Regions from separate parts of the Terrabacter sp. AAH1 genome, predicted to be linked through region 2. Evidence: riboswitches for the same ligand, from Rfam matches in the RefSeq annotation. Region 2 holds a riboswitch; the other holds the start of a gene.
What was found. Region 2 has a riboswitch for thiamine pyrophosphate ahead of thiE (thiamine phosphate synthase). Riboswitches for the same ligand answer to the same signal wherever they lie in the genome.
Positions count from the first base shown of each region.

Region 1: another riboswitch for thiamine pyrophosphate. It lies ahead of ACXR8F_RS18575 (ECF transporter S component); the one in region 2 lies ahead of thiE (thiamine phosphate synthase).

Region 1 is NZ_JBTJJV010000015.1:81,592-86,346, forward strand. It holds gene ACXR8F_RS18570 (ATP-binding cassette domain-containing protein) at 1-1,976, opposite strand, end outside; gene ACXR8F_RS18575 (ECF transporter S component) at 1,966-2,580, opposite strand; TPP riboswitch at 2,666-2,782, opposite strand; gene ACXR8F_RS18580 (DUF4235 domain-containing protein) at 2,845-3,312, shown strand; gene ACXR8F_RS18585 (dsRBD fold-containing protein) at 3,428-3,970, shown strand; gene ACXR8F_RS18590 (response regulator transcription factor) at 4,001-4,654, opposite strand; gene ACXR8F_RS18595 (sensor histidine kinase) at 4,687-4,755, opposite strand, start outside.
Region 2 is NZ_JBTJJV010000007.1:13,106-17,860, forward strand. It holds gene thiO (glycine oxidase ThiO) at 1-67, opposite strand, end outside; gene thiE (thiamine phosphate synthase) at 64-762, opposite strand; TPP riboswitch at 761-872, opposite strand; gene ACXR8F_RS12405 (glutamate-5-semialdehyde dehydrogenase) at 1,086-2,369, shown strand; gene ACXR8F_RS12410 (class I SAM-dependent methyltransferase) at 2,416-3,111, shown strand; gene ACXR8F_RS12415 (glycosyltransferase family 2 protein) at 3,096-4,277, opposite strand; gene ACXR8F_RS12420 (DUF402 domain-containing protein) at 4,376-4,755, shown strand, end outside.

The DNA.
Region 1 (4,755 bases), on a different contig from region 2:
CCGAGCTGCTCCGGGTCGATGAAGCCGACGACGACCGCCGAGGGCACGAGGAGGCACAGGACGCGCAGGGCAGCGCCGGCAGCCACCTCGAGGTCGCGCCCGCCGAGGAGCCAGGCCGACCACGCCACGCCGAGGACGGCGAGCGCGGCGGGCGCGAGGCGGCCCAGCACTCCCCGCAGCCGGCCCTTCGGCGCGCGCCCCCGGCCGGGTGCGAGCAGACCGAGCAGACCGAGCAGCACCTCGACGCCGAGCACGAAGAGGCCCTGGCGCCAGCTGTCGAGCAGGGCCGGCAGCGGCAGCACGCACAGGGCGGCCGCGAGCAGCGCGAGCGGCCCGACCCGCGACAGCAGGGGTCGCCGTTCCGGTGCGGGATCGGGCTCCGGCTGGGCAGGCGCCTCGAGCGTGACGACCCGGTCGGCGTCGTCGACGACGCCGGGGTCGTGCGTCGTGACCACGACGGCCGCGCCCTCGTCGCGCGCGGCGGCGAGCACGCCGGCGACCGCGGCCCAGGTGAGCCGGTCCTGGCCCACGGTCGGCTCGTCGGCCAGGACCAGTGCCGGGCCGTGGGCCACGGCAGAGGCCATGGCGAGGCGGCGCTGCTCCCCGCCGGAGAGCTGTCTCGGGTCCACGTCGGCGAGGTGCGCGAGCCCCAGGGCCGCGAGCAGCGCGTCGGCGCGCCGCCCGGCGCGCTCGCGGTCCTGCCCGAGCGCCAGCGGTGTCGTGAGCACGTCGTCGCGCACGGTGCGCCCGACGATGCTCGTCGCGGCGCGCTGCGGCACCCAGGCGACCACCCGCGCCAGGTCGGTGGAGGCCCACTCGTGCGGTGGCGCCAGGCGGTCGCGCGCGCTGCCACGGTCGCCCGCCTCCGCTGGGGTCAGTGGCAGGGCCGGCTCCACGGCACCGGCGCTGGGGGCCACGAGCCCGCCGAGGGCCGTCATGAGCGAGGACTTGCCCGCACCGCTCGAACCGACGAGGGCGACGGAGCGGCCCGCGCGGGCGTCGAGGTCGGCACCGTGGACCGCGAGCGTCGCGCGTGACGGCTCCCCCAGCCGTCTCGTCGTGTGCTCGACGCGGACGTCCATCGCAGAGACGACGACGCGGCCGTCGGCCACCCTCCCGGCTGCCGCATCGGGCGCAGGGTCGAGGGCGATGGGCAGCGGTTCGGGGTCAGGCACGCCTGGAACCCAGATCCCCTGTGCGGCAAGTGACTCGCCGCGCTCAGCCAGGACGCGGCGTGGGTCCCCGTCGGCCACGACCGCGCCCGACCCGTCGAGCACGACGACCCGGTCGACGAGGTCGAGCCACCCGTCCAGGCGGTGCTCGACGACGACGAGGGTGAGCCCGCGCCGGGCCACCACCTCGGCGACGACCGCGCGCACGCCTGCGGCCGTGGCGGCGTCGAGCATGGCCGTCGGCTCGTCGAGCAGCAGCACGGACGGCTCCATGACGAGCGCGCCGGCGAGGGCGAGCCGCTGCGACTCGCCGCCGCTGAGCGTCGCGGGCGAGCAGTCGGCCGGCATAGTGAGGCCGACCTCGTCGAGGACCGCACGCACGCGTGGCGACATCTCGGCCAACGGCACCTGCACGTTCTCCAGACCGAAGGCCACGTCGCGCCCGATCGTCGAGGCGACGACTCCGGCACCGGGGTCCTGCAGCACGAGACCCACCGAACCCGGAACCGCTTGCGGCGCAGCGCCGCCCACGGTCACCTCGCCAGAGAGCTCACCCGAGTCGGCGGTGAGCAGCAGGCCGGCGACGGCCCGCAGCAGCGTCGACTTGCCCGAGCCGCTCGGCCCGGCGAGCAGCACTCGCTCGCCGGGGCCGATCTCGAGGTCGAGGCGCTCGAGGACCGGACGCGAGCGCCCGAAAGGTCGCCACGTCAGGTCCTCGACGCGCACCTCGGAGCCGGAGCGCACGGCATACGCCCCGGCCTCGAGGTGTTCGGCTCGCGGTCGCACCGGAAGGTCAGACGGCACGCTGCTCGCGGACCTCCTGGCCCGGTGGGAACGGGTTCAGCGCACCGACCGAGGCGAGCCCGCGGGTCAGTGCGACGGAGAGGAGCGAACCGAGCACCGCGACGGAGGCGCCGAGGAGGAGCAGGTAGGCGACCTTGTAGTCCCAGCCCCAGTCGGTCCAGTAGGAGTACCACTCGTAGACGGCCTCGAACGCCCCGCCGAGGAAGCCGCCGAGCAGCAGCGGTGCCCAGCGGTAGACGGCATACCCGAAGGCGGCGAAGCCGAGCTCGACCCCGAGGCCCTGCACCAGGCCCGAGACGAGCGTCGTCAGGCCCCACTGGGTCCCGATGAGCGCCGAGACGACGGCGGCGAGCAGCTCGGTGAAGACCGCAGCGCCGGGGCGGCGGATGATGAGCATGCCGACGATGCCGGCGACGAGCCACGGCCAGCTGAAGAGGGCGGCGAGGGGCGGGAAGCCCGCCGACACCGCGGCCGACGGTGCTGCGTAGACCAGGCCCCACGCCCAGTACGCGACGCCGAAGGCGACACCGAGAAAGGCGCAGGTGAGCAGGTCGATGGTGCGCCAGCGGGTCAGCGGCCCGCTGGCGGTGATGGTGCTGGTCATGATGGGACTCCCGGGTTCCAGTAGGGGTGGATACCTGGGGGAGGGCACCGCGACGGGCACGCCGCAAGGCGTGGGCCGTCAGGTGACCTGAGAAATACCGACTTCCTTCGCCGGTGCTAACCGGAGCAGGTTCGAGGGTCTGCGGCTCGGCCGTCTGGGCTGCCGCACTCTCAGCGCGTCTCGCGCTCCCCTGTCGTGATGGGTGGTGGTGCTCTTCAGTTGTGGTGGTGACTCTACTCCGGCCGCCATGGGTACAGTCACGCCATGGCTTCCAAGGACTCGAAGAAGGCCGCCAAGCAGCTCTCCCGCACGAAGGAGAAGGCCAAGGCCGCCGCGGCTCCGCGCACGCCCGTGGGCGGCCCGGTGTGGAAGGTCCTCAGCGTCGGCACGACGCTCATCGCGACGAAGCTCGCGACCGACGCCGCCCAGAAGGGCTGGAAGCTCGCCACCGGCCGCAACGTGCCCGTCAAGGGTGACTACGAGCGCGAGCGCACCCGCGACGTCATCCTCTTCACGGCCATCTCGTCGATGGCGGTCTCGGCCGCCCGGGTCGCCGCCGAGCGCGGAGCCGCGACCTACTACCGCCGCTCCACGGGTCACCTGCCCAAGGCCCTCGAGGACGACCAGGTGAAGCCCGCCGACAAGAAGGCCGCGAAGAAGCTCGCCAAGACGAAGGCCAAGGCCGAGAAGGCGACCCAGAAGGCCATCGACAAGGCCACGGGCAAGCGGTAGCCCGCGCCGGGCGTCGGCGCAAGGGTCCACCGACCAGTACCTGCAGGACCACGGTCCCTACGCTCCGCCGGACCGACGGTGCTCTCCTTGATGTCACGACGACGAGGAGGACACCGTGAGAGCGCATGTCGGAGACCGCATCATCCTGGCCGCGGAGCACGTCGACGAGCCCACGCGGGACGGCGAGGTGCTCGAGGTCCGCGGGCCGGAGGGCGGGCCGCCCTACCTCGTGCGCTGGGGCGACGGGCGCACCGGCCTGATCTATCCGGGCCCGGGCGCCGTCCTGCGCATCGGGGCCGTCGACGACGCGGACGCCGCCACCGGCAGCGCCTCCTCCGCCGAAACGCACGCCGCCGGCTCGCACGCCGACCGCCCGCATCCGCACTCCGTGCACCTGCGCGAGTGGCAGGTGCGGGTCTCGCTGCTGGAGTCGGGCGACGACACGAGCGCGACCGTGGTGCTGGTGGCGGACTCGCCCGACCGGCTCCGGGCCAGCGGCACGAGCCACCGGTCGGCCGACGACACGGCGTCGCGCGAGATCGGTGACGAGGTCGCCGTCGCCCGGGCGCTGCGTCACCTCGCGGACCAGCTGGTGGCGCAGGCCGAGAAGGACATCGAGCGACGCACCGGCGAGGAGGCGCACGTGCGGGCGACGTGACCGGGCCCGGTGCCGCGGCGGCCGACCCCGTCAGGCGTCGCCGACGCGCACCAGCCCCGTCTCGTACGCGAGCACGACCATCTGCACGCGGTCGCGCAGTCCCAGCTTGGCGAGGATGCGCCCGATGTGCGTCTTGACGGTGGCCTCGGCGACGAAGAAGGCCGCAGCGATCTCGGAGTTGTTCAGGCCCCTGCCGACGGCCTCGAGCACCTCGCGCTCGCGCTCGGTGAGCACGTCGAGCCGCTCGACGCCCGTCGGGCCGGCCGGCGCCTCGAGCACCGGGAGGAAGCGGTCGAGGAGCCGCCGGGTCGGTCCGGGCGCCACGACCGCGTCGCCGGTGTGCACGGCCCTGATCGCGGCGAGCAGCTCGGCCGGACCGGCGTCCTTGAGCAGGAAGCCCGCTGCCCCGGCACGCAGGGCCGCGTAGACGTACTCGTCGAGGTCGAACGTCGTCAGCACGAGCACCTTCGGCGTCTCGCCGCGGGCCACGATGCGGCGCGTCGCCTCGATGCCGTCGAGCCGCGGCATCCGGATGTCCATGAGCACGACGTCGACGTCGCGCCCCGGCAGCGCGTCGAGCGCGGCCTGCCCGTCGGCGCACTCGGCGACGACGTCGATGTCGGGCTCGGCGTCGAGCACCATCCGGAAGCCGGCCCGCACCAGGGCCTGGTCGTCAACGAGCATCACCCTCGTCACCGCGTTCGTCACCGCGTTCGTCACCGCTGCTCCTTCGTCGGCATGGTCGCCAGCACCTCGAACCCGCCGTGCGGCCCAGGCCCGGCCGT
Region 2 (4,755 bases):
CGCCGATGACGGCGACGCGCTGCCAGCCGGACGGTCGCGCCCCTCGAGGAGCGGTCGCCCGGCTCAACGGCGGATGGTGGTCGCCCCGGACTCGGACCGCGGCGCCGAGGGCGCCGCCGGTGGTGTCGGTGGGCTCCCGAGCGCAGCGGCCAGGGCGGCTGCCGCGACTGGCGGGTGGGCGGCCTCGCTCACGGCTGTGACGACCGCGACGCCGTACGCACCGGCCGCGCGTAGCGCCGGCACGTGGGCCACCCTCACACCACCGACGGCGATGACCGGCAGGTCCGTGGCCGCGGCGACGGCAGCGACTCCGTCGGGCCCGATCGGGTCGGGAAGCCCCGGCTTCGTCCTCGTCGCGTACGCCGGGCCGACGCCGAGATAGCTGGCGCCTGCGGCCTCGGCCGCTCGGGCCGCTGCGGCGTCCCGGGCGGTGGCGCCGATGACGAAGCCCGGCGGGGTGATGGCGCGCACGAGGTCGACCGGGAGGTCGGAGGCGCCGAGGTGCACGCCGTCGGCGTCCGCGGCGATCGCCACGTCGACCCGGTCGTCCACGAGGACGAGGCAGCCGGCCGGGCGGGCCACCGCGACGACGGCGGCGGTGAGGGCGAGGTGGTCGCGGTCGGAGAGGTCCTTGGCCCTGACCTGGATCGCGCACGGCCCGCTCGAGACGACGGCTCGTACGTCGGGCAGCGGATCCCGCCCGCCTCGGGTATCGGTGAGCACGTGCAGGACGGGGACGAGGCCCCCGGTGGTTCGTGGCATGGACGCGACTCCTTGGTCCCTGCGCCGGCATGATCCGGATCAGGTGTGGACGGTCGGGGCCGCGTCAGCCCCCTCTCAGCCCGGTGCGCCGGACTCCCGTGAAGGACGCCGCAACCATAACCACACCGCGATGCCCACCGCATCCGGGGACCACGGTCAGCCCGCTCGCCGGCCAGACCGTCACGAGCGGCACGAGCGTCACGAGCGTCACGAGCGGCACGAGCGCAGCGCCGCAAGCACGGGCGACGTTGTTGGTGGCGGTCCGTCGGTCCACGGCGCGGAAGCCCGGGCCAGTGCCTCGCAGCACGAATTACGCTGGTCGCATGTCCCAGACGATCGACCCCACCGTCGTCGAGCAGGTCAACGCCCTGGCCGACGGTGCGCGGGTGGCCTCGCGCCGCCTCGCCCTGATGTCCCGTGCCGAGAAGGACGCCACGCTGCTGCGCCTGGCCGACGCCGTCGAGGCCGCCACCCCGTCGATCGTCCAGGCCAACGCCGAGGACATCGAGCGCGGCCGTGCCGGCGGCATGAGCGAGAGCCTGCAGGACCGGCTCCGCCTCGACGAGGCCCGCGTCGCGGCGGTGGCCCAGGCCCTGCGCGACGTCGCGGCCCTGCCCGACCCCGTCGGTGAGATCGTCCGGGGCTCGACGCTCGCGAACGGCCTGCAGATCCGTCAGGTGCGCGTACCCATGGGTGTCATCGGGATGATCTACGAGGCCCGCCCGAACGTCACGGTCGACGCCGCCGGCCTCTGCCTGAAGTCGGGAAACGCGGTGCTGCTGCGCGGCGGTTCGGCCGCGGCGTGCAGCAACCACGCGCTCGTTCAGGCGATGCGCGACTCCCTTGCGGCACAAGGGCTTCCGGTCGAGGCCATCACTCTGCTCGAGGAGGGCGGGCGCGACGCCGCCCGTGCCCTGATGACCGCACGCGGCCACGTCGACCTCGTGATCCCGCGGGGGGGCGCCGACCTCATCCAGACCGTGGTGCGCGAGTCAACCGTGCCCGTGATCGAGACCGGCGTCGGCGTCTGCCACGTCTACGTCGACCGCGCCGCCGACCTCGACAAGGCGCAGGCGATCACCCTCAACGCCAAGACCCACCGGCCCAGCGTCTGCAACGCGGCCGAGTCGCTGCTCGTGCACCGCGACGTCGCTGCCGACTTCCTGCCCAAGGCCCTCACCGACCTCGCCGGGGCAGGCGTGCGACTGCACGTGGCGCCCGAGGTCACGCAGTACGCCGAGGCCGCCGGTGCGGCATACGACCTCGCGAGCGAGACCGACTTCGGCACCGAGTGGCACGGCCTCGAGATGAGCGTGGCCGTCGTCGACGACGTCGACGAGGCCATGGACCGCATCCGCCGCTACGGCACGGGGCACACCGAGGCGATCGTCACGGAGGACCGCGCCGCCGCCCGCCGCTTCACGGCCGAGGTCGACGCGGCGGCCGTCATGGTCAACGCAAGTACTCGCTTCACCGACGGCGGAGAGTTCGGTTTCGGCGCCGAGATCGGCATCTCGACGCAGAAGCTCCACGCCCGCGGACCGATGGCGCTGCCCGAGCTGACCACGACGAAATGGGTCGTGGAGGGCGACGGCCACACGCGCTGACGGGCGCCGGAACGCCCGCCCCGGCTGGGTGGCATGATGTCCGTCCATGGAAGGCACCGAGGTCCGCAAGCTCGCCGAGCTGGAGGACGACCACTGGTGGTACCGCGAGCGGCGCCACCTCCTGGCCAAGGCCATCTCGGGGCTGACCCCCGGACGCGCCCTCGACATCGGCGCGGCGGGCGGGGGCAACACCCGCGTCCTGCGTGAGCACGGCTGGGACGCCGTCGCCCTCGAGTACGGCGCCGACGGGGCCGAGGTCGCCAAGGGCCGAGGGCTCCCGACCCTGCGAAGCGACGCCACGAAGCTGCCGCTGGCTGACGCCTCCCTCGACCTCGTCATGGCGTTCGACCTGCTCGAGCACCTCCACGACGACGACGCAGCTGTCGCCGAGGTGCACCGTGTGCTCAAGCCCGGTGGCACCTACCTCGTGGCGGTGCCGGCCGACCCCAAGCTGTGGTCGAGCCACGACGAGGCCGTCGACCACGTGCGTCGCTACACCCGCGACGGACTGCTCTCGCTGCTCGAGCGCGGTGGTTTCGAGATCAAGGACGTGCGCTCGTGGAACGTGCTGCTGCGCCCGGTCGTCGCCATGCGCCGCAAGGTCAGCTCGGGCTCCGACCTCGACGACCTGCACCCGATCGTGAACTTCGGGCTGCGCACGATCATCACCGCGGAGCGCTACCTCCCGGTGAAGCAGCTGCCGGGCGTCAGCCTGCTCGTGCGGGCTCAGCCGCGCAGCTGAGTCCGCTCGGGCTCGGCCACCGTCGCCGACCCGTTGGTCGGGGCACCCGTTGGCCCCGCGACACCCGCCGCACCCGTGGTGCCAGCGGCGCCCGTGGTGCCAGCTGCGGCGGCGCTGCCGGGCGTGTGGCCGGCGACCGGAGCGACCGCGGGCGCTGACGTGGTCGTCCCGTGGATGTGGGCCTCGCTCGGCTGGGCAGGCAGGGGCGTGTCGGTCGGACCGTGCGCACCGGTGTCGGCGGTCAGGGAGTCGTAGGCGATGAAGTACGTGGGCCGACCCTGCATGTGGGAGTACATCCGTCCGATGTACTCGCCGAGGATGCCCACGCAGACCAGCTGCACGGCACCGACGCCGGAGACGATGGCGACGGTCGAGGTCCAGCCCGCGACGGTGTGGCCCTGGGCCCGCGCAACGAGCGTGTAGAGGAAGAGCAGCACCGCGAGGACGGCTCCGGCGAAGCCCGCGAACGTCGCCACCCGCAGCGGCGCCGTCGAGAAGCCGGTGAGCGAGTCGAGCGAGAGCTTGACCATCTTGAGGAGCGGGTACTTCGAGTCGCCGGCCGCGCGCTCCTCGCGCTTGTACTCGACCGTGTCGGAGGGGAAGTTCAGGGCCGGCACGATGAAGCGCAGCACCCGGTTGTGCTCAGGGAGGCTGTTGATGGCGTCCACGGTGGCACGCGACATGAGGCGGTAGTCGCCGGCGTCGGCGTGCGCCGAGGTCTGCGACATGAGGCCGATCAGCCGGTAGAAGGCCTGGGCCGAGACGCGCTTGAACCACGTGTCGGTCGAGCGGTCGTTGCGCACGCCGTAGACGACGTCGACGCCGTCGTCCTTCGCGGCGGAGAGCATCTGCGGGATGATCTCGGGCGGGTCCTGCAGGTCGGCGTCGAGCGTGACGACGTAGTCGCCGAGGGCGCTGACCAGCCCCGCCGAGATGGCGGCCTGGTGCCCGGCGTTGGCGCGCAGTCGCACGACCCGCAGCTGCGGCCACTCCCGGTGGTAGCGCTGGAGCAGCGCGGCAGTGAGGTCCTTGCTGCCGTCGTCGACCGCGACGACCTCGTAGGTCGTGCCCATGCCGTCGAGGAGCGGGCGGAGCCGCTCGACGAGGAGGGGGAGCACCTCCTCCTCGTTGTACATCGGGATGACCACGGACAACTCAGGAACCATGCGAACAAGGGTACGGCCGCTGGTGGGGCGCCGCTGTCACCGTGCTGTGGCCGGGCTGTGTCGGGCGGGTCGACGCCGCTGCGGGTAGCGTGCCGCGCGTGACCGAGCCCGACGACGCCCCTCTCGTGCCACGTGCCACCGACAGCCGAGGTATGCCGCCGGGTGGGCTCGCACCCGGGACCCCGGTCGCGGGGCGGTGCACGAAGTGGGGCGGTGGCCCGCACTGGGAGTGGACGGGCAGCTACCTGGGCGCCGACGAGCACGGCCACTGGTGGTTCTCCCCGGCGGGCACGTGGTGCTCGCGGCCGGGTGCCGCGTTCGTCGAGGAGCACGACTGGGTGTCGTTCGTCCCGCACGAGGGGGCGTATGCCGCCGGTTTCTATCCCGAGTCGAAGCACGTCAGCGTCTACGTCGACATGACCGACGAGCCGGTGTGGCAGCCCCGTGACGACACGGACGGCGGCCCCGCGTGGGAGGT